Regions from separate parts of the Bradyrhizobium sp. SZCCHNS2022 genome, predicted to be linked through region 2. Evidence: predicted binding sites of a transcription regulator. Region 2 holds the regulator's gene; each other region holds the start of a gene.
What was found. Region 2 encodes LexA, which represses DNA repair genes until DNA is damaged. Its sites were predicted from a motif close to TGTTCNNNNTGTGTTCNG; they were not measured.
Positions count from the first base shown of each region.

Region 1: a site for LexA is predicted at 1,717-1,734, ahead of QXZ94_RS09815 (single-stranded DNA-binding protein). Genes of this name have one in related genera too.
Region 3: a site for LexA is predicted at 5,289-5,306, ahead of QXZ94_RS19385 (ribonuclease T2). Genes of this name have one in related genera too.

Region 1 is NZ_JAUHHZ010000001.1:2,216,808-2,226,572, forward strand. Features, by position in the region: gene gyrA (DNA gyrase subunit A) at 1-258, opposite strand, end outside; gene QXZ94_RS09810 (DUF2306 domain-containing protein) at 428-826, opposite strand; gene QXZ94_RS09815 (single-stranded DNA-binding protein) at 1,054-1,557, opposite strand; gene QXZ94_RS09820 (outer membrane protein) at 2,040-2,783, shown strand; gene QXZ94_RS09825 (outer membrane protein) at 2,977-3,732, shown strand; gene QXZ94_RS09830 (outer membrane protein) at 4,047-4,829, shown strand; gene QXZ94_RS09835 (outer membrane protein) at 5,046-5,774, shown strand; gene QXZ94_RS09840 (outer membrane protein) at 6,066-6,710, shown strand; gene uvrA (excinuclease ABC subunit UvrA) at 7,038-9,765, shown strand, end outside.
Region 2 is NZ_JAUHHZ010000001.1:2,430,978-2,440,742, forward strand. Features, by position in the region: gene QXZ94_RS10830 (NADP-dependent malic enzyme) at 1-135, opposite strand, end outside; gene QXZ94_RS10835 (hypothetical protein) at 378-2,360, shown strand; gene glp (gephyrin-like molybdotransferase Glp) at 3,403-4,614, shown strand; gene lexA (transcriptional repressor LexA) at 4,807-5,505, shown strand; gene QXZ94_RS10850 (hypothetical protein) at 5,797-6,237, shown strand; gene QXZ94_RS10855 (ComEC/Rec2 family competence protein) at 6,339-8,630, opposite strand; gene QXZ94_RS10860 (hypothetical protein) at 8,771-8,983, shown strand; gene QXZ94_RS10865 (glutamine--tRNA ligase/YqeY domain fusion protein) at 9,008-9,765, opposite strand, start outside.
Region 3 is NZ_JAUHHZ010000001.1:4,308,698-4,318,462, reverse strand. Features, by position in the region: gene uvrC (excinuclease ABC subunit UvrC) at 1-1,867, opposite strand, end outside; gene QXZ94_RS19400 (porin family protein) at 2,109-2,750, shown strand; gene QXZ94_RS19395 (cold-shock protein) at 3,010-3,225, opposite strand; gene QXZ94_RS19390 (23S rRNA (adenine(2030)-N(6))-methyltransferase RlmJ) at 3,478-4,338, opposite strand; gene QXZ94_RS19385 (ribonuclease T2) at 4,544-5,248, opposite strand; gene QXZ94_RS19380 (hypothetical protein) at 5,381-5,839, opposite strand; gene QXZ94_RS19375 (hypothetical protein) at 6,008-6,313, shown strand; gene QXZ94_RS19370 (DUF3617 domain-containing protein) at 6,397-6,945, shown strand; gene QXZ94_RS19365 (NAD(P)H-quinone oxidoreductase) at 6,995-7,984, opposite strand; gene QXZ94_RS19360 (ABC transporter substrate-binding protein) at 8,003-9,208, opposite strand; gene QXZ94_RS19355 (fumarylacetoacetate hydrolase family protein) at 9,293-9,765, opposite strand, start outside.

The DNA.
Region 1 (9,765 bases), 210 kb from region 2:
TTTACCGATGACGTCACCGACCACGCGCGCGGACTTGACGTACTTCTTGTCGGGCGTGTGCCCCTGCTCGTACATCGAGTACAGGATGCGGCGGTGCACCGGCTTCAGGCCGTCACGCGCATCGGGAAGCGCTCGCGACACGATCACGCTCATCGCGTAATCGAGATAGGAGCGCTTCATCTCGTCGAGGATGGAAACGGGACGAATGTCGGAAGGTCCGCCCGGCTCGCCGGGCTTCTCATCTTCTTTATCGGACAAAGGGGATACCGGTCGGTTTTGACACGCGAAAATCGCTTGGAATCATATAGCGCATGGCGACCTCGCAGGCCACCCCCAAGCGGGTCAGGAGCGCGCTTTTTCTGCTCGCCTTTCCAGTCACTTAACCGAACGGCACAGCCGCTAGGCGCACGCGGCGGCAGCCCTGTTGCTAGACCCCGAAGACCACCCTGTGCATGATCCGTCCCGGCAGCAGCGTGAACAGTCCGGCAATCACCAGCGCGCCGGAAAACAGCATGATCATGGCCCGGCGATGCGCCGCCACCCGATGGCGGTGTGCGGCCCATATCGCGAGCGGCAGCATGGCCAGCGTGTAGAGCGACAGCAGGTGGATCGGGCTGAATGGACCGACCAGCCGGATGGTGTGAATCCAGAACGAGCTGACCGCCACCGCGGCCATGAGGGCAACCCAGATCCAGCCGATCGTTCGATGCGGCACGGTGCCCTTCGGCGCGGCGAACTGAACCACTCCCAGCGCGAATGCCGTCATCGCCGCAAAGGCATGCAGAACGACGGCAGGCTCGGCGGCGAGCAACGGTGCGAAGCTCATGATCACCCCCCGTGGTCAGCGGGCCGGGCGTCGCGAAGGGCTCGCTGACGTCGATGTCTATCGCGCCAGCAAGCACTGCTCTTCGCTGCGACCTGCCGTTTCACGCCTCCCGCACGACGACCAGCGAGGCATCGGCCTCACGTGATCGCGTGCAGGGCTCAAGCCGCTCCGGCTGCCGTTCCAGACAGGACGGAAGCCGTCTCATATAGGCAGAGAATTCGCGCGCCTCAGAACGGAATGTCGTCGTCCATGTCGCTGTTGCTGCGTCCGCCACCACCGGCCGAGGCGACCGCGCGGCGCGGCGGCGCCATCGACGGTCCGCTGCTGCCGAAATCGCCGCCTCCCATGTCGTCGGAGAAGCTGCCGCCGCCCCCGCCGCCACGGCCATCGAGCATGGTCAGCGTCGAGTTGAAACCCTGCAGCACCACCTCGGTCGAATACTTCTCGACGCCGCTCTGGTCGGTCCATTTCCGGGTCTGCAATGCACCCTCGATGTACACCTTGGCGCCCTTCTTGAGATACTGCTCGGCGACCTTGCACAGACCTTCATTGAAGATCACCACGCGGTGCCACTCAGTCTTCTCCTTGCGCTCGCCCGTCCCCTTGTCGCGCCACGTTTCGGAGGTCGCGATGCTCAGATTGGCGATCGGCCGACCATCCTGCGTGCGCCGGATCTCCGGGTCCTTCCCGAGATTGCCGACCAGAATCACCTTGTTCACGCTACCCGCCATCACACTCTCCCGCGGTTTTCAGATCACCGGACCGGTCGTCTCCACCGGCCTGTCGGCACAAGGTGGCTAACCCTTCCTCTCGCGCCGGACCCTATACGGTTGCCGCGCCAGCCACCTGCTTTCTCGCTGCTTATCCACATATAGCACTCCGGGTGCGATTGTTCCAGTTTTGTTCGCGATACTGTGCACACAACCAGACAGCGAGTTCCATGGAACTCGAGGGAACCCAAGGGAACCAGAAGTTCCCGAAATGGAACCCGCTAAAAGTTCCCTCAATCACGAAAAAGCGATTAACTTTCATTAAGTTAGCTCGCCTCATATCCTCCGCGCCTGTGGCTTTTGGGAGACGGTATCCAGGGTTGAATCGCGTATATTTTCGGATGGATTGAGGCCGCCAAGGCGGTCGCGCCACCTCACAGAAGTGCGCCTCCGGGGACGAATGTCGGGGCGCCCAACGCGGGAGACTTGGGATGAATGTTGGGATGAAAAGAATTTTTCTTGGAGCTGTCAGCTTGATGGTTTTGGGGGCGCTGACGCCGGCGGGAGCCGCCGATCTCGCCGCCCGCCCGTACACGAAGGCCCCGGTGATGGCGCCGGCTCCGCTTCCGACCTGGGCCGGCTTCTACCTCGGTCTGCAGGGCGGCGGCGGCTGGGGCCGCAGCGATGAGACCTTCTTCGGCGCGCCGAATACGGCGATCTTCGCCGGCACGCAGCGTTACGACATCACCGGCGGCTTCGCCGGCGGCGTGATCGGCTACAATTGGCAGGTCGATAACATCGTGTTCGGTCTCGAAGGTGACTACCACTGGGCGGACATCGACGGCCGCTCGGCCGTGATCAACGCCGGCGTCGGTGACACCTACTTCACCAAGCTGCGCGGCTTCGGCGACATCAAGGGCCGGCTCGGCTGGGCGGCCGGTCCTGCGCTGTTCTTCGTCAGCGGCGGTGCCGCCGTCGGCGATCTGCAGCATCGCTACGATGGCGTTCCCGGCAACTCGTTCGTGACCAACGACTGGCGTTGGGGTTGGACGATCGGCGCCGGTGCCGAGTACATGTTCGCTCAGAACTGGTCGGCCAAGGTCGAGTACAACTACCTCGACTTCGGCAAGAGCTCGATCCAGTACTCGCCGGTTGCGACCAACCGCTCGGAGTGGAACGACACCATCCACACCGTCAAGGCTGGCGTCTCCTACCACTTCGGTGGCCCGAGCGTGTCCCGCTACTGATTGCACGCGAACCGCGAATATGTCGAAAGGCCGGCCTCGTGCCGGCCTTTTTTTGCGTGCCGAAACCGGCACTTGCTGGGCCGCTGTGTCGTTTGGGTGACGGCTTTTTACCACGGAAGGGTCTATCAAGACGGCGCGGGTGGGCGTTGGTGAGAGCGTGCGTGCGGGCGTCGGACTTGGTTTGGGGAATGCGATGAGAAGGCTGTTGCTGGGGGCGACAACTTCGCTGGCGCTGGGGATTGCGCCGGCCATCGCTGCCGATTTGCCCGCGCGCACCTTCACCAAGGCGCCCGCGATGATCACGACGATCTATGATTGGAGCGGCTTTTATCTCGGCCTGAACGCCGGTGGCGGCTCGGCACGCACCTGCTGGACCAACAATGTGGCGTTCGGCGGCGTCGCAGCGACCAATGCCGAAGGCTGCCATGATGCGGCCGGTGCACTGGCCGGCGGCCAGATCGGATATCGCTGGCAGACCGGCAGCTGGGTGTTCGGCGTCGAAGGCCAGGGCAACTGGGCCAACCTCAAGGGCAGCAACACCAGCCAGCTGGCTCCGGCCGTGACCAACCAGACCAAAGTCAATGGCGTCGGCCTGCTCACTGGCCAGATCGGCTATGCCTGGAACAACGTGCTCTGGTACGTGAAGGGCGGCGCCGCGGTCGCAAACGAAAAGTACAACGGTCTCACGACCGCGACGGGAGCGACATTCGACCAATCGAGCGCCACGAGGTGGGGCGCCACGGTGGGCACCGGTGTCGAAGTCGGCTTTGGCAAGAACTGGTCGGTCGGCGCCGAGTATGAGCACATCTTCATGGGCAATAAGGCCCTGAACTTCTCAGGCGTTCCCGCCGGTGCGGCGACCCGGACCGATACGGTCGGCCAGGACGTCGACATGGCCACGGTCCGCGTCAACTACCGCTGGGGCGGCCCGGTCGTCTCCAAGCACTGACCTCCGATCGCCGATCTCGTCCTCTCTTCCAGAATCGTTGCTCGGGAGCGCGCATTTCCTTTGGCGCACAGGTGTGGCCTTCGGCGCGAGGCTCGGAGGCCGGCGACACGCGAACAGGCATGACTTCCTGCCTCCATGGATTGGTCGGCGCCGCGTGATTTACATCTGCTTAAGCACGATCGACACATCTCGCCCTGCCCGGCCCGCCGGTCTCAGTTTTTAGAAATCAGTCTCTCCTACAACCAGCGACAGGCCACACGCGGGCCGGATCGGAGGGATCCGGCGACAGCCATTCTGGGACTGGGGAGAGACACATGGACAAGACCACTCTGATCACGACTGCGGGCGTCGCATTGCTGGGGCTGGCCCCGGCATCGGCCGCCGACTTTGCTGCGCGCCCCTATGGCAAGGCGCCGCCGCCGGCCTATGTCACGCCGCTGCCGAGCTGGGCCGGGTTCTATCTCGGCGTCAACGGCGGCGCCGATTGGAGCCGCAATTGCTGGACGCTGAACAACATCGGCGGCGTGCCCGTCGCTCCGACGCAGTCTGAGGGCTGCCACAATGCGAGCAGCGGTCTGATCGGCGGTCAGGTCGGCTACCGCTGGCAGGCCGCCAGCTGGGTGTTCGGCTTGGAAGCCCAGGGCAACTGGACCGACCTCAAATCATCGAACGCCAGCACGGCCGCACTGGCAGCCGGAATCACCAACACCACCAAGACCGACGCCATCGGCCTGTTCACCGGCCAGGTCGGCTACGCCTGGGGCAACGTGCTCTGGTACGTGAAGGGCGGTGCGGCGGTCACGCACAACAAATACACCGGCACCGCCAACGCCGCCGCTCCCTTCCCGGTCGGCACGCTGCTGGACTCCGCCAGCGAGACTCGCTGGGGCGGTACCGTCGGCACCGGCGTCGAGTTCGGCTTTGCGCCGAACTGGTCGGTCGCGGTCGAGTACGACCACCTCTTCATGGGCTCGCGTGACATCAGCTTCCCGGCCACGGCAACCGTGAACTCACGCGTCGATACCATCAAGCAGGACATCGACATGGCCACGGTCCGCGTCAACTACCGATTCGGCGCTCCGGCCACGCGCTACTGACGCTGAAGACGTCTCATCCGACGGGCTTGGAAAAGGCCGGCGACCCCGCCGGCCTTTTTCGTGTCCAGAGCTCGGCACCGAAACGGCCGTTTTGTGTTAAATATTTGATTTATAACGCTTTTTCATCGTTGTGGCGCACGCGTTACAGCATCTCCGGGATGCCCCGTGTATGAACGTTTCCATCGCTTGTCATTCCAACTCCCGGGGGAGAATTTGATGAAGAAGTTGCTTGTGATCACGACGGCCCTCGTCGGCATCGCAACCGCCACGTCCGCTTCGGCGGCCGACATGGCAGCCCGCCCGTACACCAAGGCGCCCCCGATGATGGTCGCCATCAACGACTGGAGCGGCTTCTACCTTGGCATCAACGGCGGCTACGGCACGAGCCGCAATTGCTGGACGCTCGTGAATGGCCCCGCCGAGGGCTGCCACAACGCCACCGGCGGCACGATCGGCGGCCAGTTCGGCTACCGCTGGCAGATGGGCTCTGTCGTGTTCGGCCTCGAGGCGCAGGGCAACTGGGCTGACCTCACCGGCAACAACGTCAGCCCGGTGTTTGCGCCCGACCGCAACCGCACCAAGCTCAACGCCTTCGGCCTGTTCACCGGCCAGATCGGCTATTCCTTCGACAACGTTCTGCTCTACGCCAAGGGCGGCGCGGCCGTCACCGACACCAAGTACGAGATCTTCTCCGGCGTGATCAACAGCGTGCTGGCCACCACGACCGTGACCAAGTGGGGAGCGTCGGTCGGCGCCGGTGTCGAATACGCCTTCTCGCCGGGCTGGTCGGTGGGCTTCGAGTACGATCACCTGTTCATGGGCAACACGAACGTCCCGTTCCGCGGCGCGGTCTTCACCCAGACCGACAACATCAAGCAGGATGTCGACCTGTTCACGGCGCGGTTGAACTACCGGTTCGGCGGCCCGGTCGTCGCGAAGTATTGATCGACCGTTATCAAGTTGTGTTTTCTGAAAGGCCGGCGCAAGCCGGCCTTTTTTGTTGCCCGTGCGACACCCCCGACGCATCGGTCACACATGGAACCAAGCCATTGTGTGGCCTTATGTTTTGGGAACCGTCCCGTAAATGTCCGGTTTCGTCCCGAGTGTGGCTTCTGGGTGACGGCAATCCGCTAGGAACCCGGCTATAGGATGGTCGTCAACTTGAACGGGTGAGTCTGTTTCGTGCGTAAGGCTTTCGATGCGACGCGGACTTCACGGACTAAACTGGAGACAAGAATGAAGAAGATCCTGCTCGCGACCGTGGCCCTGGCCGCCCTGGCCGCTCCCGCTGCCGCCGCTGATCTCGCTGCGCGCCCGACCTACACCAAGGCCCCGGTTCTCGCGCCGGTCATGACCTGGACCGGTTTCTACATCGGTGCGATGGGTGGCTATGCCAACGAGGACGCCGACTTCGCCGCGATGAAGGGTGGCTTCGCCGGTGGCACCATCGGCTACAACTGGCAGCAGGGCGCTGTCGTGTTCGGCCTCGAGGCTGACGCTGCTTGGGCTGACATCTCCGCGTCGGCGACCGCTCTCGGCGTGACCGCCAACTCGAAGATCCGTGATTGGGGCACCGTTCGTGGCCGTCTCGGCTACGCCTTCGGCCCGACCCTGCTGTACGTCACCGGCGGTTACGCCTGGGCCGACAACCGCATCACCCTGTCGGCTCCTGGCATCAGCCTGTCGGACAGCAAGATCCACTCCGGCTGGACGGTCGGTGCCGGCGCAGAATGGATGTTCGCTCCGCAGTGGTCGCTCAAGGGCGAATACCTCTACAAGAGCTTCGGCGGTGAGAGCTACACCTTCACCGGTCTGGGCACTCTGGCCACCGGCACGCTCAACGTGCACTCGGGTCAGGTCGGCATCAACTACCACTTCTAAGATTTTCGCCTTCGGGCGGGATCTCGGCCTCCGGGCCAACGCACAAGGCCTCCGCTCCCCAAGAGCGGAGGCTTTTTCTTTGCCGGCTCGTCCCGCTGATTGCGCATTCTTCGCCGCGAGTCCGCCCGCTCGATTGCCGAACCGGTTCCGCTCCTGCCATTCGCTGCCATTCCTCGAGCGCATTGTTGATGATTCGCTGGCGGCACTGGAAATCCGGCCTCGTTCTTCCTACGTTCCGACGATACCTTTTCCCTTGGCGTCCGATGGCCGGCTTCCGGCGAACGCGCCTGCAACGATGGCGCAGCCTTGCGCCGTGGGACGATCGTCATGGATGAAGTGCTCAAGGCCAAGCAGCGCGCGCAAGCCAATCAGTCGAGCCTGCGGGCGATCACCATCCGTGGCGCCCGCGAGCACAATCTCAAGAACATCGACGTCGAGATTCCGCGCGACAAGCTCGTCGTGTTCACCGGCCTCTCCGGCTCCGGCAAGTCGTCGCTCGCCTTCGACACGATCTATGCCGAGGGCCAGCGCCGCTACGTCGAATCGCTGTCGGCCTATGCGCGCCAGTTCCTGGAGATGATGCAGAAGCCGGACGTCGACCAGATCGACGGCCTGTCGCCGGCGATCTCGATCGAGCAGAAGACGACCTCGAAGAACCCGCGCTCCACCGTCGGCACCGTCACCGAGATCTACGACTACATGCGCCTGCTGTGGGCGCGCGTCGGCGTGCCCTACTCGCCGGCGACCGGCCTGCCGATCGAGAGCCAGACCGTGTCGCAGATGGTCGACCGCGTGCTGGCGCTACCCGAGGGCACCCGCCTGTATCTGCTGGCGCCGGTCGTGCGCGGACGCAAGGGCGAGTACAAGAAGGAGCTCGCCGAATACCTCAAGAAGGGCTTTCAGCGTGTCAAGATCGACGGCACCTTCCACGAGCTCGCCGAGGCGCCGGTTCTCGACAAGAAGTTTCCGCACGACATCGATGTCGTCGTCGACCGCATCGTCGTGCGCCCCGACATCGGCCAGCGTCTCGCCGAGAGCTTCGAGACCGCGCTGAAGCTGGCCGAGGGCTTGGCCGTGGTCGAATTTGCCGATCCCAGCCCCTCCTCGTCATCACCGGGCCGCGCCGAAGGCGCGAGACCCGGTGATCCATCCTCTTCGAAGGAGATGGATGGCCGGGTCAAGCCCGGCCATGACGAGAAGAAGAAGGTGGCCAAGATCCACGACAAGAGCGGGCCGGAGCGCATCCTGTTCTCGGAGAAGTTCGCCTGCCCGGTCTCCGGCTTCACCATCCCCGAGATCGAGCCGCGGCTGTTCTCGTTCAACAATCCCTACGGCGCCTGCCCGGAATGCGGCGGCCTCGGCGTCGAGCAGCATGTCGATGCCGATCTCGTCATTCCCGACAAGGACGTCACCCTGCGCAAGGGCGCGATCGCGCCCTGGGCCAAGTCGTCGTCGCCCTATTATCTGCAGACGCTGACCGCGCTCGGCAAATTCTACAAGTTCACGCTCGACACCAAGTGGAAGGATCTGCCCAAGAAGACGCAGAACGCCCTCCTGCACGGCTCCGGCGACGACGAGATCAAGTTCACCTATGAGGACGGCGTCCGCTCCTACGACACCAAGAAGCCGTTCGAGGGCGTGATCACCAATATCGAGCGCCGCTTCCGCGAGACCGAGAGCGAATGGGCGCGCGAGGAGCTCGGCAAATACTTCAACGACGTGCCCTGCGCCGCCTGCAAGGGTTTCCGGCTGAAGCCCGAGGCGCTGTGCGTCAAGGTCGGCGGCAAGCATATCGGCGAGATCTCGGATCTCAGCGTCAAGGCGGCCGGCGAATGGTTCGCCGAGGTGCCGAAGCAGCTCAACGCGCAGCAGACAGAGATTGCCACGCGCATCCTCAAGGAAATCCGCGACCGCCTCACCTTCCTGCTCGACGTCGGCTTGAATTACCTGACGCTGGCGCGCTCCTCCGGCACCCTGTCGGGCGGCGAGAGCCAGCGCATCCGCCTGGCCTCGCAGATCGGCTCGGGCCTCACCGGCGTGCTCTACGTGCTCGACGAGCCGTCGATCGGCCTGCACCAGCGCGACAATTCTCGCCTGCTCGATACGCTCAAGCGGCTGCGCGACCTCGGCAACACCGTGATCGTCGTCGAGCATGACGAGGACGCGATTCGCCTCGCCGACTACGTGCTCGACATCGGCCCGGGCGCCGGCACCCATGGCGGCCATATCGTCGCCGAGGGCACGCCGGCCGAGATCATGCGCAATCCGAAATCGCTGACCGGCAAGTATCTGACCGGCGAGCTCGAGGTCGAGGTGCCGGAGCGGCGGCCGCCGAACCATCGCCGCACCATCAAGGTCGTCAACGCCCGCGGCAACAATCTCAAGAACGTCTCGGCCGAGATTCCGCTCGGCCTGTTCACCGCCATCACCGGCGTGTCCGGCGGCGGCAAGTCGACGCTGCTGATCGACACGCTCTACAAGGCGATTGCGCGCAAGCTCAACGGCGCCAACGAGGCCGCCGCGCCGCATGACCGCATCGAGGGCCTGGAGCACATCGACAAGATCATCGACATCGACCAGTCGCCGATCGGCCGCACGCCGCGCTCCAATCCCGCGACCTATACCGGCGCGTTCACGCCGATCCGCGAATGGTTCGCCGGCCTGCCCGAGGCCAAGGCGCGCGGCTACGAGCCGGGCCGCTTCTCGTTCAACGTCAAGGGCGGCCGCTGCGAGGCCTGCCAGGGCGACGGCGTCATCAAGATCGAGATGCACTTCCTGCCCGACGTCTACGTCACCTGCGACGTCTGCAAGGGCAAGCGCTACAACCGCGAGACGCTCGACGTGCTGTTCAAGGGCAAGTCGATCGCCGACGTGCTCGACATGACCGTGGAAGAAGCCGCCGAGTTCTTCAAGGCCGTGCCGCGCGTCCGCGACACCTTCGAGACCCTGCGCCGCGTCGGCCTCGACTACATCCATGTGGGACAGCAGGCCACCACGCTGTCCGGCGGCGAGGCCCAGCGCGTCAAGCTCGCCAAGGAGCTGTCCAAGCGCGCCA
Region 2 (9,765 bases):
CGGAGAATAGGCGAGCGCGAGGTCGCGCTGGTTAGCGAGCGGCTTGGAGGCCTGGATCTCCAGCTTGCCGGGCCGCGGCAGGCGGTGATAGGCCAGGGCTGCGGAACGAAGATCTTCAGAAAAGGACGACGACATACGTGCTCCAGCGTTTCCGACCCGGATTTTTGGTCTCTTGAATTTCGTTCAGACGTCGGTTTTTCCGGCCGGTGGAAGCGCATGTGATGCACGTTGGACGGCTTTCATGCAACATCCGAAACCATGTTCGTCGGCATCCCGGGCCAGCGATTCCCTAATTCGCAGAAGCACATCCCTACTCCATCGATTTCCCTGAGACCATCACCCCTCTGCTGCCTAAGCGTTGGGCGGAGCATATCGAAATGAAACGTGTCGTCATCGCAGTCCTCGTAGCGGTAGCCCTGGGCGCCGCCGGCTTCATCGGCGTCCCCTGGTACGCCCAGGCGCGCGCCGAGCGCGAGGTCGAGGCCAATTTCGCCCAGATCCGCCAGAACGGCGCCACGGCCAGCCACGGCAAGGTCGCCTTCGACCTGTGGTCGCGCAAGTTGACGATCGCCGACGTCAAGCTGGCATCGACCAGCCAACCGCCGGCCAGCGTGACCTTCGGCAGCATCGTCGCCACCGGGCTGAACCAGCCCGACAGCGAGCATGTCACGGCGTCCAGCATCGAGGTCAATGACGTCACGATGGCCGGCAGCCTGGCCGGCGCAGCGCCGATGCGGCTCAGCTACAGGCTGCCGCAGCTGGTGGTGAAGGACTATGCCGGTCCGGCGCGGTTTGCCGCGATCCCCTCCGGCGCCAGCATGCTCGACACCTACCGGGCGCTCGCCCAGCAGTTCGTGACAATCAGCGCATCGTCGGTCTCCGTGCCGCGCACCACGGGCACCATGGACGGCGGCCCCTCCGCCGGCCCGGCCGAATTCGCCTATTCCGGGCTCACGTTCGAGACCATCAAGGCCGGCCGCATCGCCAGCTACAAACTCGACGAGGTCACCTTCACGATGACCCCGCAGCAGCCGGGCGGCAAGGCCGACAAGATGCAGGGCCGCATGGCCGGCATCGTCCATCAGGACATGGACGCCAACGCGATCCTGGCCGTGCTCGATCCCGACGCCGCCAAGGACGACAAGACCTATCGCATCAACGGCAAGTTCACGATGGGCGCCTACGAGATCACCACGGACTCCGGCCTGAAGATGCGCATGGACAGCGCCAGCGCGGACGAGTTCAGCGTGCGGCCCTCCCGGCTGCAGCTGCCCGCGCTGTTCGCCGTCCTTCCGGCAACGCCGGCCGCCCAGCCGACGCCCGAGCAGGCACGCGAGCTGATGGACAGGGTCGCCGGAATCTATGAGGGCATGGCCATCAAGAATGCCGAACTCCGCGGCCTGTCGATCGAGACGCCGCAAGGGCCCGCCAAGCTCGCCTCGTTCCGCCTCGACCTCCAGGACGGCAAAGGCGACATCGCCGTCGAGGGGTTTGACGGCCGCGGGCCGAACGGGCCGATCAAGCTCGGCCGCTTCGCGCTGAAGAGCTTCGATCTCGCCGGCCTGATGCATTTCGCCGCCAAATATTCCGCCGCCGGCGCCAAGCCCGCCCCGGCCGATGCGGCCGAGATGCTCAAGCTGCTCGCCGGCATCGAGCTGAAGGCCCTGTCGACACCCTACAAGTCCGGCGACAAGCCGGTGCAGATCGACACGATCAGCCTCGATTGGGGCCAGTATGTCGGCCCGATCCCGACGCAGGCACGCCTCGTCGCCAAGATGGCCGGGCCGCTCGATCCCTCCAACCCGGCCTTCCTGCCGCTGCTGGTCGCCGGCATCGACACAGCCGCGCTCGATGCCGATCTCGGCCTTGGCTGGACCGAGAGCGCCGGCACCTTCGCGTTGTCGCCGTTCAAGCTCGAGGTCAGCAATCTGATCGGTGCCTCCGCCAGCGTCTCGCTGGCGCGCGTGCCGCGCGACGTGTTCACGGTCGATCTGCAGCAGGCGACGGCGGCGGCGGCGCAGATCGAGGCGTCGGGGATCGAACTGGCGTTGCGCGATCTCGGCGCCGTCGACGTGTTCGTCGCCAACTATGCGCGAACGCACGCGATCCCGCGTGACGCCGCGCGCAAGGCGCTGGTCGACAGCATCAAGGCGATCGGCGCACAGTTCGCCGCCGACAACGCCGATGTCGCCGCCGCGGTCGACGCCCTCGGCCGCTTCGTCGAGAAGCCGCGCCAGACGTTTACGCTGAAGCTCTCGCCGCGCGCCAAGGTGCCCGCCATGCAGCTCGCCCAGCTGATCGCGATCGACCCGCCGAGCGCGCTGGCGCAGTTCAAGATCGAGGCGCAGACGGCGCCGTAAGACTGACGCCGATCGGAGCAGCGCGCCGAAGCAGGACGTGAGTCCACGTCTCTCTCCACGCGTCATTCCGGGGCGCGCGCAGCGCGAGCCCGGAATCCATACTCCGGGACGGTGATTGGTGAAGGAGGTCAAGCGAGCAGACATCCCGATCCTCTCGACCGGTCGTGGTTATGGATTCCGGGCTCGCGCTGCGCGCGCCCCGGAATGACGGGCGGAGAGAGCGTGCCATCAGGCGGCAACGTTGCACGCGGAGAATAGCGCTCGCTGATCAAGACGCACGGTTGGCACCTCGCCGTCAGCACACACGTCCACGATCCCGCGGCTGAAACGCCCGAGTTGATCCGGTTCGTTCCGCCCTCGCTTAGCGAAGAGGGCGCAGGGAATGCCGGGTGCTGGCCGCAACCCATGGCCCGCCTGCGAACAAAAATGCAGGCGGCAGGTACCACAGGTTCAGCCGGTCATCCGGCATTCCCTGCGCGGTGGGCTTGTCGGCTGCTTCGCGCTCTCCCTGGTGCACCGGGCTTGTTGGCCACCATGACGACAATGCGCTTCGAGCGCCTTGCGCTTGACACCAGCGTCGGGGTGTCGAGACCACGCGACTTGACCGCCTGCAATCCGCCGTTCGTCCACGCGCCATCAGCGCGTTGCGACAGACTGCAGCCACCGCCTCCCCACCTCACGTTTCGTGACGACCGCGAACCGTCCCTCTTCATCGAGGCGGGATGCGCGAGAAGATGCAGGTGATCTGCCCGACGGCGCAAGCGGAAACAGTGCGGCAAACTAACACGACGGGCAGTTGGCGCATGGCGGAGATGCGGAAATTGCCCGTCGGGCAGACACGCGGAGGAGAGCGACGAACGACGACGCTGCTGTCTAAGTCGAACCGACTATGCGGATCGGACATCCGGTCTGATCGGTTCTCTCGGTCCAGCCGGTCCCGATCCAACGGAAGCGACTTGCCCCGGGGACTTGGCCGCGCCGTGCACGTTCGGTTAGAACGCGACTCCCGCGAGTCGTCCCGCCTCCGTCCGAAGGAACTCTCATGGCCTTGATGCCGGTGTCCGATGCGTTGTCTGCGGTGCTCGCCGGCGCCGAACCGCTGGCCGAGGAGATGGTCGGGCTGGACGAGGCGTTTCACCGGGTGCTGGCGCGTGACCTCGCGGCGCTGCGGACGCAGCCGCCGGAGGCGATGTCGGCGATGGACGGCTATGCGGTGCGCGCGGCCGATGCCGACAAGCCCCAGGCGCGGCTCAAGGTGATCGGCGAGGTCGCCGCCGGGCGGCCGTTCGATCGCGTCCTCGGGCCTGGCGAGGCGGCGCGCATCTTCACCGGCGGCGTGGTGCCGGACGGCGCCGACGCCGTCGTGATCCAGGAGGACACGATCGCGGACGGCGATCACGTCGTGCTCAGCGAGGCCGCAATCACGGGCCGTCACATCCGGCCGGCAGGAGTCGACTTCCACGAGGGCATGGTGCTGCTGAGCGCCGGGCGCCGGCTGAGCGACCGCGATCTGTCGCTCGCCGCCAGCATGAACCATCCGGCGCTGCCGGTGCGGCGGCGCCCGAGGGTAGCGCTGCTCGCCACCGGCGACGAGCTGGTGATGCCCGGCGCGACGCCGGGTCCGGGCCAGATCGTCTATTCTAACGGCTATGCTCTGCGCGCGTTGGTGCGCAGCGAAGGCGCCGAGCCTGTCGATCTCGGCATTGCCGCCGATACGCTCGACGCCACGGTTGCCGGCATCCGCCGGGCGCGCGAGGCCGAGGCCGACATCCTGGTCACCACCGGAGGCGCCTCGGTCGGTGATCACGACCTGGTCAAGCAGGCGCTCGAGGCCGAGGGCGTCGAGATGGCGTTCTGGAAGATCGCAATGCGACCGGGCAAGCCGATGATGCATGGCCGGCTCGGCGGCATGAGGGTGATCGGGCTGCCGGGCAATCCGGTGTCGTCCTATGTCTGCGCCATCCTGTTCCTGGTCCCCTTGATTCGACGCCTGCTCGGCCGCGACGAAGCGCTGATGCCGCGCGAGACCGCCCTGCTCGGCCGCGAGCTCGCCGCCAACGATTCGCGCGAGGACTATCTGCGCGCCCGGCTGGAGGAACGCGCCGACGGCACGCTGGTCGCGACACCGGTGACGCAGCAGGATTCGTCGCTGCTCGGCCATCTCGCGCTCTCCCAGGCGCTCGTGATCCGTCCGGCCTTTGCGCCGAAGGCGCCGGCCGGCAGCCCCTGCGAGATCCTGCGCCTGCCGAACTGAGCGGTTTTCCCCGGCAAAGCCCGGATCGTTCATCATATTTTTAGGATTGCGGAACACACATCGAACATATAGTGTCCGTTCATGATTTGTTTTTAGTATGTTGCGGGCGACGCGAATACGAACGTCCAACTCCCATTCGCCCTTGGACGCAGGGCGCGGACTCGGACGATACAAACTGGGGACCAGGTCGAGATGCTGACGCGCAAACAGTACGAACTTCTGCGGTTCATCAATGAACGGCTCAAGGAAGCCGGCGTGCCGCCGTCATTCGACGAGATGAAGGATGCCCTCGACCTGCGCTCGAAGTCCGGCATCCACCGCCTGATCACGGCGCTGGAGGAGCGCGGCTTCATCCGCCGGCTGCCCAACCGTGCCCGCGCCATCGAGGTGATCAAGCTGCCCGAGCTGTCGCAGGCCGGCAACAATCGCCGCGGTTTCACGCCGTCGGTGATCGAAGGCAATCTCGGCAAGGTGCGGACCTCGACGCCCGCGCTCGATGATGGCGAGCGCCCGGTCGCGGTGCCTGTTATGGGCCGCATCGCCGCGGGTACGCCGATCGAGGCGCTGCAGACCCGCAGCCACACGATCAGCGTGCCGGCCGACATGCTCGGCAATGGCGATCACTACGCGCTCGAGGTGCGCGGCGACTCGATGGTCGATGCCGGCATTCTCGACGGCGACATGGCGCTGATCCAGCGCAACGAGACCGCCGACACCGGCGACATCGTGGTGGCCCTGATCGACGATGAGGAAGCGACGTTGAAGCGTTTCCGTCGCCGCGGCGCCTCGATCGCGCTGGAGCCTGCCAATACCGCCTATGAGGTGCGCATCCTGCCGCCCAACCGGGTGAAGATCCAGGGTAAGCTGGTCGGGCTCTATCGCAAGTACTGAGCACGTGCTGAGCGCGGACGCGCTGGCATCGGACGACATGCACAGTTGAGCGGCGGCGCGATGCTTGGAGCGTCGCCGCAGCTCAAAAACGAGTCACACGCGAATGCACCTCATGATGTGCAGCGCGGCACGCTCAAACGCTTGTGATCATCAGCGGCCACACGCCATGCAGATCAGCGCAGAATTGCCGTGAAGCGCGCGCTAACATCGCCTCGATGTCCACTCTGATAGAGGCCTGCGCCTGTCCGGGGGGAAGCGTGGGTCGGCTATCTCTCAGCGAGGAGCGATCCGATGTGTGACTACAGCCTCCATGCCGTTGCCTCCCGTCCTGCCAAGGTCGGCGAGACGCTGATATCGACGACCTTCCGCGGCACCGCGACCCGCGGCTTCGCGGTGGAGACCGAGCCCAACGTTGCGGTGTGCATGCTGCCTGGCACCGAGCTCGCCTTCGCCGAGGACGTCCGCTACGACAGCCGCTGGCTCTGGACCCGGACGATCCGCGAGCGCGTCGCCAAGTTCAACACGATCGAAAAGCACATCCCCGACCGCCATCACGACGCCATCGAGTTTGCCGACGGCCGGCACGTGCTCGTCACGCAGCTCTGCGAAGGCCAGCGCGTCACCGTGCTGCAGCTGCCCGTCACCAGGCAGCCGGGCGAGCACCGTCCGGATAGCGCGGAGGAGGCGCCGGCATCGCAGACGACGCGGATTCGCCGGATCAGCATCACCTGACACGCGTCGTCGATTTCGTCGTCTCGGATCGCTCGCCCGCAGCCCTCGGCCGGCACCTGCCGAAGCCGAGGGCGCGAGCATCAGCGCGGAAGCCGGACGAACTAATCCTCGATCACCTGCTCCGCCTCCGGCGGAGTCGCATCCTGGCCACGCGACGCAGGCGCGCGCGGTGTCAGGGTCATGTCGAATTCGCCGGTATCGGCCGAAGCCGGCCACCACGGGCGATCCGTGCCACCAGTGCGCACCGGCGTGACCGCGAAGCCGGCGCCCCGCTGCACCAGCATCAAGGCGCCCTGCTGCTGCAGACGCGGGCGGTCGATCACGGCGGCCGCACACGACGACGGCGCGGCGCGCGCGGTCACGATCAGCGCGGCACGGACGCAATCATCGGCGATGGCGTCGGCGCGCAAGGTCATGGCGACGAAACGGCCATCGGCCATCGCCACGACACAGCCCGCCTCGTCGCAGGACACACCGTCACCGAGTGCAGCATCGGCGGGCAGGCGCGCATCGGCATCGGCGGCGAGCCACTCCTTAGTGACGAACACGTCCTTGCCGGTGCGCATCACATGCAGGCGCCCGTCGCGGCCACGCACCGCCACCGCGCGTCCGTCTCCGGCAATGAGAATGTCGGGCAACGGCGTCGTGGCGGCCCACAGGGTGGCCGCCGCGAGCACGACGGCGCCCGACCAGCGCAGCGGCGTCCGCAACAGCCCGATCAGGATGAGTCCGAGACTGGCCAGGATCAGCGGGCCGATGCCGAACGCCGGAATCCGTCCGACCGCGCCCGGTAGCGCCGCCACCCAGCGCGTCACCGCGATCATCCAGTCGATCCCGAAACCCATCAGCGACCACCAGAAGCCGTCAAGGCCAAACGGCACCGCCAGCAGTCCCATCAGGCCGGCAGGCATCACCAGCACGGACACCACCGGCATCGCCGCGAGATTGGCCAGCACGCCGTAGGGCGTGACGCGATGGAAGTGGAAGGCGGCGTAGGGCGTCGTCGCGAGCCCCGCGATCAGCGAGGCCAGCAGCAGCATCGCAAGCTCGCGCCCGCCCCACAACGCGATGCGCTGCGAGGCGGAGCTGTCCGGCGTCGCGAACAATCTCGGCAGGCCGAACTGCACCAGCGCGACGAGGCCGAGCGTCGCCGCGAACGACATCTGGAAGCTCGGATGCACCAGCGCCTCGGGCGCTGCGACCAGCACGATCATCGCGGCGACCGCGAGCGTGCGGAAGGTGACGGCGCGACGGTCGACCATCACGGCGATCAGCACGACCGCCGTCATGAAGAAGGATCTCTGGGTCGCGACCTCCGCGCCCGAGAGCAGGAGGTAGAACGCGGCCGCGACCAGCGCCGCGACCGCCGCCCACTTCTTGATCGGATGGCTGACGGTGAGGCCCGGTATCAGCGCCAGCAGCGCGCGCACCGCGAAGAACACGACGCCGGCGACGACTGCCATGTGATAGCCGGAGATCGACAGCACGTGGCCGAGGCCGGAGACGAACATCGCGTCGTTGACATCGGGCGTGATGGCGTCGCGCCGCCCGGTCAACAGCGCCGTGGCGATGGCGCGCTCATCGCCGTCGAGCCGGGCGCGGATGCGCGCATCGATCGCATCGCGCAGGCCCTGCATCACAGCCGCATAGCGCAGGCCGAAGCCGGCCGCCTGCGGCGGCGTCACGGTCGTGATCGTTCCCATGACGAAGCCGGAGGCTCCGATGCCCTGGAAGAACATGTCGCGCGCGAAATCGTAGGCGCCCGGCCGCACCGGCGCGAGTGGCGGCAACAGCCGTGCCTTGAGCTGCACGAAGCTGCCGACGTCCGGGGCGGTGCCCTTGCGCACCGCGAGCCGCACCCGCGCCAGCGTGATCGCATTGCGCGGGCTCTCCATCGCAGTCACGCGCAGCACGATGCGGTCGCTGCGCCCGCGAATGTCGCGCGCCTCGACGAAGCCCGCGAGCGACACCGAATAGAGCGGTCGCGCCAGCACCGGATGCGCCACGCGCGCGGTCTTCACCGTCGCCACCGCGAAGCCGCAGGCGGCGGCCGCGATCATCACCGCCGCCGGAAACAGCGGTTGGCGCCGCATCAGCATGGCGACCAGACAGAACAGTGCCGCGGCGATGGCGCTGACCCACAACACCGGCTCGTGATCTGCGGAGAGATACAGCGCGATGCCGGCGCCGAAGGCCACGGGCACCCATGGCAGCAGCCGCCCTGCGCCGGCCTCCTCGCGCGCCCAGCCCCTGAGGCGCGCGGCAAAGGACGGCCATGCGGCCGAGCCGATCGCGGGCCAACCGCCAGCCAGCGCGCCGCGCGGCGGCCAGACGTCGGCCATCACGCCCGCGATCCCGCGACGCCATCCCGGCGGCCTGACCGGCCCCGCCATCGCCACACCACCCGCTACGACACCGGGCCGGAAGGCTACTGGAAGCTGCGCGAGCGCGCCTAGCAGAACAGAACGAGAATCCCGGATTTCTCCATGCGCGATACACTGGAACTTTTTGCACCGCCCGCGCTTATCGGGGTATGGACGCCCACGATATCGACGACCCCTTCTCCGACCTGGATCTGGAGAAGGCCATCCATCTGCGCTGGACCCTCCGGGACATCAAGGCGCACCGGCTCACACTTTCCCCCATCGCCGACGACGACCTGTCGCTGCTGACCGAGCGCGGCCTCGTCGAGGTCAGCGACGGCGTGCCGACGCTGACCGAGGCCGGGCAGGACGCGATCAACTGACCCCATCCGTTGGCACGGGCGGCCTCACCCCTTCGCGACTTCCTTCGCGAAGGTGTCGCGCAGGCCGATGGTGCGGTTGAACACCAGCTTGTCCGGCGTCGAGTCGGGATCGCGGACGAAGTAGCCCTGGCGCTCGAACTGCATCGGCTCGGCCGAATTGCTTTCGGCGATCGCGGGCTCGATGCGCGCATCGGTCAGGACCTCGAGCGAGTTCGGATTGAGGTCGGCGGTGAAGTCGGCCGCGTTCGGGCTCGGATTGGCGAACAGCTGGTTGTAGATGCGAATCTCGGCTTTCAGCGACTGCGCGGCCGGCAGCCAGTGCATGGTTGCCTTGACCTTGCGGCCGTCGGGCGCGTTGCCGCCCTTGGTCTGGGGATCATAGGTGCAGCGCAGCTCGACGATCTCGCCCGCGTCGTTCTTGATGACCTCGCGGCACTTGATGAAATAGGCGTAGCGCAGCCGCACCTCGTTGCCGGGCGACAGGCGGAAGAACTTCTTCGGCGGGTTCTCCATGAAGTCGTCCTGCTCGATATAGAGCTCGCGGCCGAAGGCAATCTTGCGGGTGCCGGCGGAGGGATCGTCCGGATGGTTGATCGCTTCGAGCTCCTCGACCTGGCCTTCCGGATAGTTCTCGATCACCACCTTCAACGGACGCAGCACTGCCATGCGGCGCTGCGCCGTGCGGTTCAGCTCCTCGCGGATGCAAAATTCCAGCATGCCGACATCGACGATGCTGTTGGCCTTGGCGATGCCGATGCGCTTGGTGAATTCGCGCACCGCCG
Region 3 (9,765 bases), 1.9 Mb from region 2:
GCTTACGGTGCGAGCCGATGACGAAGCGATGCGCCTCGTCGCGCAGGCGCTGGATGAAATACAGCACGGGGTCGCGCGGTTCGAGCTTGATGGCCTCGCGCTCGGGAATGAACAGCGTTTCGCGGCCGGCGTCGCGGTCCGGGCCCTTGGCGACCGACATCAGCGCAACGTTGCTGACGCCGAGCTCAGTGAAGATCTCTCTGACGGCATTGAGCTGGCCGCGGCCGCCGTCGATGATGACGAGATCCGGCCATTGCGGCACATCGTCCTCCTTCGCGGCGCGGGCAACGTCCTTCTCCGACGGCGACACCAGCCGCTTGAAGCGGCGCTGCAGCACCTCCTTCATCATCGCGTAGTCGTCGCCGGGCGTGAGCCCCTCCGACTTGATGTTGAACTTGCGGTACTGGTTCTTCATGAAGCCGTCGGGGCCGGCGACGATCATCGCGCCGACCGCGTTGGTGCCCTGGATGTGGCTGTTGTCGTAGACCTCGATGCGCTTCGGAATCTGAGGCAGAGCGAGCGTCGTGGTCATCGCTTCCAACAGGCGACTCTGCGTCGCGGTGTCGGCGAGCTTGCGGCCAAGTGCCTCGCGCGCATTGGTCAGGGCATGCGTGACGAGGTCCTTCTTCTCGCCGCGCTTCGGGCAGGACACCTCGACCTTGTGCCCGGCCTTGACGCACAGCGCCTCCTCGAGCAGCTCGGCCTCCTCGATCTCGTGCGAGAGCAGGATCAGCTTGGGCGGCGGCTTGTCGTCGTAGAACTGCGACAGGAAGGCGGACAGCACTTCCTCCGGGGTGAACGTCTTCTCGGCGCGCGGGAAGTAGGCGCGGTTGCCCCAGTTCTGTCCGGTGCGGAAGAAGAACACCTCGACGCAGGAGAAGCCGCCTTCCTGGTGAATGGCGAACACGTCGGCTTCCTCGACGGTGCGCGGGTTGATGCCCTGCTGCGAGGAGATCGCCGACAGCGCCGCGAGACGGTCGCGATAGACCGCGGCGGTCTCGAATTCGAGCTCGCCTGACGCCTTCTCCATCTCGGCCGCGAGCAGCGCCTTCACCGCCTGGCTGCGGCCGGACAGGAAATCGGTCGCCTCGCGCACCAGCTCGGTATAGCCGGGGAAGTCGATCTCCTGGGTGCACGGACCGGCGCAGCGGCGGATCTGGTGCAAGAGGCAGGGGCGGGTGCGGCTCTCGAAGAACGAATCGGTGCAGGAGCGAATCAAGAAGGCGCGTTGCAGCGCCGTGATGGTGCGGTTGACGGCGCCGGCCGAGGCGAACGGGCCGAAATAGCGTCCGGGCCGCGACTGCGCGCCGCGATGCTTGAGGATCTGCGGCGCCCAATGGTCGCCGGTGATGAGGATGTAGGGGAACGATTTGTCGTCGCGCAGCTGCACGTTGAAGCGCGGCTTGAGCTGCTTGATCAGGTTGGCTTCGAGCAGCAGCGCCTCGGTCTCCGTGGTGGTCGAGACGATCTCGACGGTCACGGTGGCCGCGATCATGCGCAGGATGCGCGCCGGCAGCGGCGCGTTGGCGCGCGCGTAGGACGACAGCCGCTTTTTGACGTTCTTGGCCTTGCCGACATAGAGCACGTCATGGACCGCGTTCAGCATGCGGTAGACGCCGGGCGAGGTCGGCGCCAGCCGCACCGCGTTCTCGATCGCGGCGTGGCCGATCGCGAGCGGGCCCTCGCCGACGGCCTCCGAAGCTTCTTCGGTCAATTCCGGCAGCCGCCCTTCGTCATCCTCGTCGGCTGCGGAGGAGGCGGGATCGAGATCGGGCGTGTCGATGGCGTCGGGCGGCAGGTCGGCCGTGGCGCCACGCCGGGACGTGGGCGCCGGCGCCTTGGGTGGATCGGATCTGTCGGTGGTCATGTCGTGCAAATTAAGCGTTGGCGGCCGCTCCCGCCAGCGGGCGCAGCCGCCATGCACAGGCCCGCGCGGTAACGCTTCGTTAAGCACATTAATCGACGGGTAACCGGGCTTAACAACGGCTTAACCTAAAACTCTCGATAAATGCTCACGAAAACAGCAGGAGTTCCGTAACCACGCCGGCTCCCCGCACGTTCGTGCGGCGCAGACCCGGCTGGAGACGGCGAGTGGCGTGGAGTGAGTGATGAACAGGTTCTTGGTCGGTGCTGCCGCCGCGGCGGGCTTGGGCGCAGCGGCTCTCGGATCGGTGTCGGCGCAGGCGGCCGATCTCAACTACGGCTACGGGCGGCGCGCGCCCTATACGGTGAACCAGCCGCTCAATGCCTACAGCTGGGCCGGCCCCTATCTCGGCGGCACGCTCGGTTATCAATGGGGCACCGTCGGCAACAACCCGACCAAGCCGTCCGGGCTGATCGGCGGCCTGACCGCGGGCTACAACTGGCAGAACGGCCCGTGGGTGTTCGGTGCGGAGGGCGACATCAATCTGAGTGGCGCCAACGACACCTTCGCGCCGTGGAAGTTCTCGAATCCCTGGTTCGGCACCCTGCGCGGCCGCGCCGGCTATGCCTTCAACAACATCCTGTTCTACGGCACCGGCGGTCTCGCCTTCGGCGGCCTGCGGGCGGAGACCTTCGGCCTGTCGGAGTCGCACACCACGGTGGGCTGGACGCTCGGCGTCGGCACCGAGTTTGGCCTGGCGCAGAACTGGACCGCCAAGATCGAGTATCTCTATGTCGATCTCGACAGCAGCAATTTCGTGATCACGGGGGCGAAGAACGACTATCGGTCTGGATTGATCCGCGCAGGCATCAACTTCCATTTCTGATGGCAAAAACGGGATAGGAAGAAGAAACGTCGAACGACAACCTCCCGGCCGCTCGCGCGGCCGGGATTTTTTTGCAGGCTCACCAGAGGGCATGCGTCATCGCGCGCAGCCTTCGCAGACGGCGCGTGCAAACGCGCTGCGTGCGAGCCGGCCGCGCTGCCGGCAGCTTCTGCCAACGGCTTCCAATCGGAATGCATTGAGGTCGACGCGCCCGCCGCGGCCGGCCGCTCGCAGGCGGCCGTCGCCGAGCAGGCTGCGTCTAAGACGACAGGACCAGGTTCACCGCCTTCGGGCCCTTGCCCTTCTTGTCCGGCTCGACCTCGAAGCTGATACGCTGTCCTTCGGTCAGATCCTTCAGGCCGGCACGCTCGACCGCCGTGATGTGCACGAATACGTCGCGTCCACCGTCGTCCGGCTTGATGAAGCCGTAGCCGCGCTCACCATTGAAGAACTTGACTGTCCCAGTCATGGCCATCGGGAAACTCCTCCCCCGCAATGCTTCCTCCACTGCGCGCCCTGCGCAGTGTCCGACCGGACATCACTTTGATCGGAAAGCGTTGGCCACCTTAACGACCAGCGCTCGCCACGCCGGATCGTCGGATCTTGTTAGGCCTTGATCACCCCGCCGCAACCATTCGCGGAAGCGGAACGTAAAGCCAGTCTTACAATCAGACACAATAATACGGTTCCGCGCCGATTGACTATGGCTTTTCGACCAGTACCGCTTTCAAGCTTTGGGGATGTCCAGCCTGAAGCGTGCGGTACCGCCCTGGCCCAGCGGACGCTGCAGTTCCTGCAGGATGAGCTTGAGCTCATCATGCAATGGCCAGGGCGGATTGACGACCAGCAGCCCGGTCGAGGTCAGCGCCTCGCCTTCGATTTGCGGCGCAACACTGAACTCGATCCGCAGCACCTTGCCCGGCGGCTTGGCCGCGGCTGCGAGCGCAGTGACGCGGTCGGCGAGCTGCTCGGTGGCCCGCCGGCTTTTGGCGGGATACCAGAGCAGGTATATACCAGTCGTCCACTTCGCGAACGCCGCGGCGAAGCGGTCGGCGAGACGCTCGAACTCATCCTTGGCCTCGAATGCCGGATCGATCAGCACCACGCCGCGGCGCTCGTTCGGCGGCACGAAGGCGGGCAGGGCGACCCAGCCGTCGAGATCGACGACGCGGGCCTGGGTGTCGCGGCGCAGCGCATCGATCAGCTGCTTGCGTGGCGCCGGCGCCAGCTCGCACAGCGTCATGCGGTCCTGCGGCCGCAACAGCGCGCGGGCAATCAGCGGCGAGCCGGGATAGGCCTTGAGCTCGCCCGGCGGATTGAACGACCTGATGATGTCCAGATAGGGCGCAACCAGGGCATAGGCCTGGTCCGACAGCCGTGCCTGCAGCAGCCGCGCGATACCGGTCAGGTACTCGCCGCTGCGCGAAGCCTCGTCGCCGGTGAGATCATAGAGGCCGGCGCCGGCATGGGTGTCGATCACACGAAAGGCAGCCGGCTTCTCCTGGAGGTAGACCAGGATGCGTGTCAGCACGATGTGCTTGATGACGTCGGCGAAACCGCCGGCGTGAAAGGCGTGTCGGTAGTTCATGCCGTCCGGGTTACGCCGTTCCGCGTCAAAAGGGTACCCCGTCATTCGCCCGGCCGTAGCCGCGCGAGCGGCTTTGGCAATGCGCCGGCTGATTCGCCGCGGCGCCTAAAGCGCGATGAGATCGGGATGAATCGTCATCGCGCTTAGGTTGTTGTTTGCGCATGATCTTTTCGGAAAACCGCTGCGCCCTTTTCCGGATCATGCTTTAGCCGCCGCGCACCGGCGGCATGTTGACCTCGTCGCGCCGGCAGGCCTGACGGTCGACCTCGTCACAACTGCGGAATTCGAGATCCTTGGACAGGCAGATGCGCACCTCGCTCAGCCGGGTGCGGTTGCAGGTGACGGCAATGGCCGAGGTCGTCAGCTTCGGGTTGGCCTTGATGAAGGCCTCTTCGACGGCCGCCGGTGCCACCGTCTTGGCCTGGGCCAGGTCGAGAAATTCCTCCGGGATCTTGATCGCCGCCCGCGCCTTGCGGATCGCCTCGAAATAGGCCTTCGCCGACAGGCCCGAGCACGTGCCGTGCTTGTCCCATTCGTTATAGATCAGCCCCGGCGCCGGCATCAGGTCGAGCATCGAGGTCATGATGTTGCGGGGCAGGCGCGGCGACGGCTGCTCGCAATATTCGGGATAGCCGGCCTCGTATTGCGGCCACAGCCCGTGCACGACGAAGGAGTAGGGCCGTCCGCTGCATTGCTGCGAGCGGCTGCCGCGGCCGCCGCGCTCCTCGGCCTCGGCACAGAAGGATGGCGACCAGGACAGCGACAGCACGTAGAAGTCGAACGCGCCCGGCGCATTCTGGCGGCGGTCCTGCGCCCCGGCCGGGGCGGCCGCGAGGGCGCCGACCAGCAGAGCGAGGCAGGCAATCGTGTACGAACAAGCAACGGCAGATCGGCGCAGGCAATCGAACATGGCGAACTCCCCGGACTGTTCCAGGAACTTACCAAGCTGATGGAACATTTCAAGAACAAAAACGGCTGCCCGAAGGCAGCCGATGATCACAAGCGTCCCGCCAGTGACGGGCTCGCGCCGGCGGTCGACCGATCATGGCTTGGCAGCGCGGCAGGCCGGATTGAACGCCCAGTTGCGATCGAGACCGACGACGCAGAACTCGACGCCCTGGTCGTAGCCGGCGAAGCCGCCATCCTCGATGATCGAGTAGTTGAGCGTGCGCGCCTTGCCGTCGCTGATCATCACGCTGCCGGTGCAGAAGCGGCGCGGAATGTTGTCGGACTGCCAGGGCCGGAACGCGATCTCGCGGACGTTGGCGACGCCGGTGATCTGCAGCGACGAATTCCAGAAGGTGCTTTCCTTGTCCTGGAATCGCGAGACGATGGTCGGGATGGCCGCCTCGCAAGGCGCGACCCGGCCCTCATATTTCGGGCCTGACAGCCAGAAGTTCATCTCGAGCGGGTTGGCCGCCTGGGCCGGCGCGGTCGCAACGGCGAGCAGCGCGCCGCATGCGGCGCCGAACGTCTTGAAAGCTGTGCTGAAGTCGCGCATGGGCCGTCCGCAAGGCTGATCCGGGAGCGTGGACCGTGCCGCGGCGGCCACAGGAGGTCAAGTGCAACGCGGCAACACTCCACGATTAGTCCTGTTAACGTGAGGCCGGTGTTCTTTTCTTGACCGGACAGGACCTTTAGAATGGCAGGCCAGATCGAGGAGAATGCAATGCGGACGCTGATGGCCGGATTCGTGAAGACTGCAGGCCTCGCGGCCGCTGGGGTGGTGCTGGTCGCCGCCTCCGCCCAGGCCGACGTGGTGCCGCCCTTCAAGGGCAACGACACCGGCGGCATCATCGCCTATCAGCTGGCCCAGACCACGGATGCCCGTCAGCTCGCGGTCGACCACTGCGCCTCCTACGGGAAGGTCGCGAAGTTCCGCGCCGTCGATGCGCGCTACGGCGGCTACGTGTCGTTCTCCTGCCGCTGGGTACCGTACGGCTCGGCGCAGCGGCCGCTGCGGACGCTGTACTGACGTTCCTTCAACTGCCGTTCTCCTAATTGCCATCTTTTGGCGGCATTCGCTCCGGCATCGATCAACGAGCCGGAACGGGGCACATGACCTGCACACGCATCGCTATTGGGCTGTTGGCCTGCTGCCTCCTGGGCGCGACCGCGAGCCATGAGGCTTGGGCCGTCGACCTGCCGGTGCGCAAGGCCGGCCTGTGGGAGCTGAAGATGATCAGATCCGGCGGTCAGCTCCCGGAGGCGACGATGCAGCATTGCACCGACGCGGCGACCGACAAGGAAATGAACAATTTCGCTTCGCCGATGGCGCAGCAGGTCTGCTCCAAGCAGGACATCCAGAAGACGGCGACCGGCTACGTCTCCGATTCGGTCTGCAATTTCGGCGGCATCAATACGACGTCCCATGCCGACATCACCGGCGACTTCAACTCGGCCTATACGGTGAAGACGATGTCGCGCGTGACGGGCGGCGCTGCCGGCACTGGCGTGAAGGACACCGCGATGACGATCGAGGCCAAATGGCTGGGCGCCTGCAAGCCCGACCAGAAGCCCGGCGACATCGTGATGCCCGGCGGCATGAAGATGAACATCAAGGACATGAACAAGCTGAAGGCCCTGATCCCGGGCGTGAAGCAGTAGCCGCGCGCTGGTTGCGTGTGGCGGGCGCGGAGACGTGGGCTGGCGCTCATCAGCGGACACGAAGCACGATCTTCCCGACGTGTCGGCTCGTCTCCATGCGTTCGTGCGCATCGGCTGCCTCCGAGAGGCGATAGGTCCTGTCGATGTGCGGTCGAATGGCCGTTCCGAGAAGGGGCGAGATGCGCTGCCGCAACTCGCTTGCGATGCGGCGTTTGATATCGCGTGAGGTCGAACGGAGAAATGCGCCGGTGATGCTGGCCCGGCGCGCCATCAGGCTGCGCAGCGGCACTCCAAGGTCCTTCCTGCCTCCAGCCGACAGCATGGCGATCCGACCGTCCATCGCGAGCGCCGCGAGGTCCTGCGCGATGTGAGCGCCTGCGGAGGTGTCGAGGATGCAGTCGACCCCGCGCTGTCCCGTCGCCGCGCGGATCTGCTCGGCGAGATCGGGATCGGCATAGTCGAACACGGCGCTGCAGCCGAGGCTGAGTGCCAGGGCGCGTTTCTCTGCGGTGCCGGCGGTGGCAAGAACTGGATGACCCAGCGCGCACAACAGCTGGATCGCGATCGTGCCGACGCCGCTGCTGCCGCCATGGATCAGGGCGGTCTCGCCGGGCACCATGCGCATCAATTCGAAGAAGTTGAACCAGGTCGTGAACAGCGCCTCGGGCAGGGCGGCGCCTTGGATCCAGTCGAGGCCGCTCGGCAAGTTCAGTGCGAGATGCTGATCGGTGGCGACGTATTGAGCGTAGGAGCCGCCGTCGGTCAGTGCCATCACCGTTTCGCCCAGTCGCTCCGGGGGAACGTCGGCGCCGCAGGCCACGATGCGTCCCGAGGCTTCCAGTCCCGGAACGGGATTGGGCTCCCGCGACGGCCCGGCGGCGCGCTGGTTGCAGTCATGACGGTTGATGCCGGCGGCGGCGACCTCGATCAGCACGTCGTCGGGGCCGAGCCGCGGGACCGGCCAGTCCGGCCGTTCCGACAGGACCTCCGGGCCGCCCGGAGCGGTGATGATGACGGCGCGCTGATCGTTCGGAATCATGCCTGGTTGCTCATCGGCTCACTTGCCGACCAGGCTGCATTTGCTGCGGTCGAGCGGACGAAACGCCTGATCGGGGGCGATCTTCGTCACCAGCTTGACGAAGTCCCAGGGGCCCTTCGATTCGGCTGGGGTCTTGACCTGGACCAGATAGAGGTCGTGCACCATGCGCTGGTCGTCGCGAATCTGGCCGTGGTCCGCGTAGGCGTCCGAGACCGGCGTGGCTTTCATCTTCGCCATCACGCTCGCGCCGTCGTCGCTGTCGGCGTCCTTCACCGCCTGCAGATAATGGCGCACGGCCGAATAGACGCCAGCCTGGATCTGTGACGGCATTGCCTTGCGTCGCGCGTAGAACGCGTCGGAGAAGCGGCGAGCGGCGGGGGAAGCATCCTCGAAGAAGCTGGTGACGATCAGATCGCCTTGCGTCGCCTTGAGGCCGATGGATTCGATGTCCACGTTCTGGAACGACATCGGCACGATCTTCATGCCCTGGGCCGCAAGCCCGAACTCCTCGGCCTGCTTGATGGCAGTGGCGTTGTCGCCGGCGACGTTGAGCGCCAGGATCTTGGCGCCGGAGGCCTGGGCCTGCAGCAGGAACGAGCCGTAGTCCGGCGTGCCGAGCTGCGCCTTGACGCTGCCGGCGACGGTGCCGCCGAGCGCGGCGATGCGGGCGCGCGCAGTCGCCTCGACCGAATGGCCGAATGCGTAGTCGCCGGTGATGAAGAACCACGGCTCCTTGCTGGTCTGCATGATGCCCGAGACGACGGCGGTCGCGGTCGAATAGGCGTCGTGCGTCCATTGCACCGAGGTCGGCGCGCACGCCTCGTCGGTGAGCTGGTTGGCGCCGGCCCCAGAAATGAGGAAGATCCTGCCGTTGCTGCGCACCAGCTCCTGCACGCCAAGCGCCGCGCCGGAGCTGCCGCCGTCGGCGATCGCCTGCACGCCGTCCTGCTCGAACCAGCGCCGGGCGATCGCGACCGCGATGTCCGGCTTGTTCTGATGGTCGGCCTGAAGGATTTCGATCGGCCTGCCGTTGATGTTGCCGCCGAATTCTTCCGCGGCCATCCGCGCCGCCTCGACTGAGCCGGGCCCCATCGCCGTCGCGAAGATGCCGGTCATGTCGGTGAGCACGCCGATCCGGATGGCCTTCCCTTTGATGTCCGCCTGCGCGGATGAGCCTGCAAGCAGCAACAGCGCGGCGATGCCGGCCGTGAGACGTCGCGACATGATGATCCTCCCCGGATTCAACGATCTTGTTTGTTATGTGGTGTTTGGTTGCTGCGCCCAGCGGTTGTCCGCGAGGCGGAGACGTCAGGCTGCCGGTTCGGCGGCCACGGGATTGCGCAGCACGCCGATGCCCGAGATCTCGACCTCGACCGTATCGCCGGGCTTCATGAACAGCGGCGGGTTGCGCTTGAAGCCGACACCTCCCGGCGTTCCGGTGACGATCACGTCTCCCGGCAGCAAGGTCATGATCGTCGAGCAGTAGGCGATGAGATCGGGCACGTCGGTGATGAGGAGGTCCGTGGTGGTCCGCTGCACGGTCTCGCCATTGAGGCGGGTCTGCAGCGTCAGCTTGGACGGGTCGGGGATCTCGTCGGCGGTGACCAGCCAGGGGCCGAATGCGCCGGACTGGTCGAAGGTCTTGCCCGACAGGAATTGCGAGGTGTGGCGCTGCCAGTCGCGGATGCTGCCTTCATTGTAGCAGGAATAGCCGGCGATGTGCGCAAGCGCGTTCTCGCGCCGGACGTGCCGGCCGGCTGTCCCGATCACGAGCGCAAGCT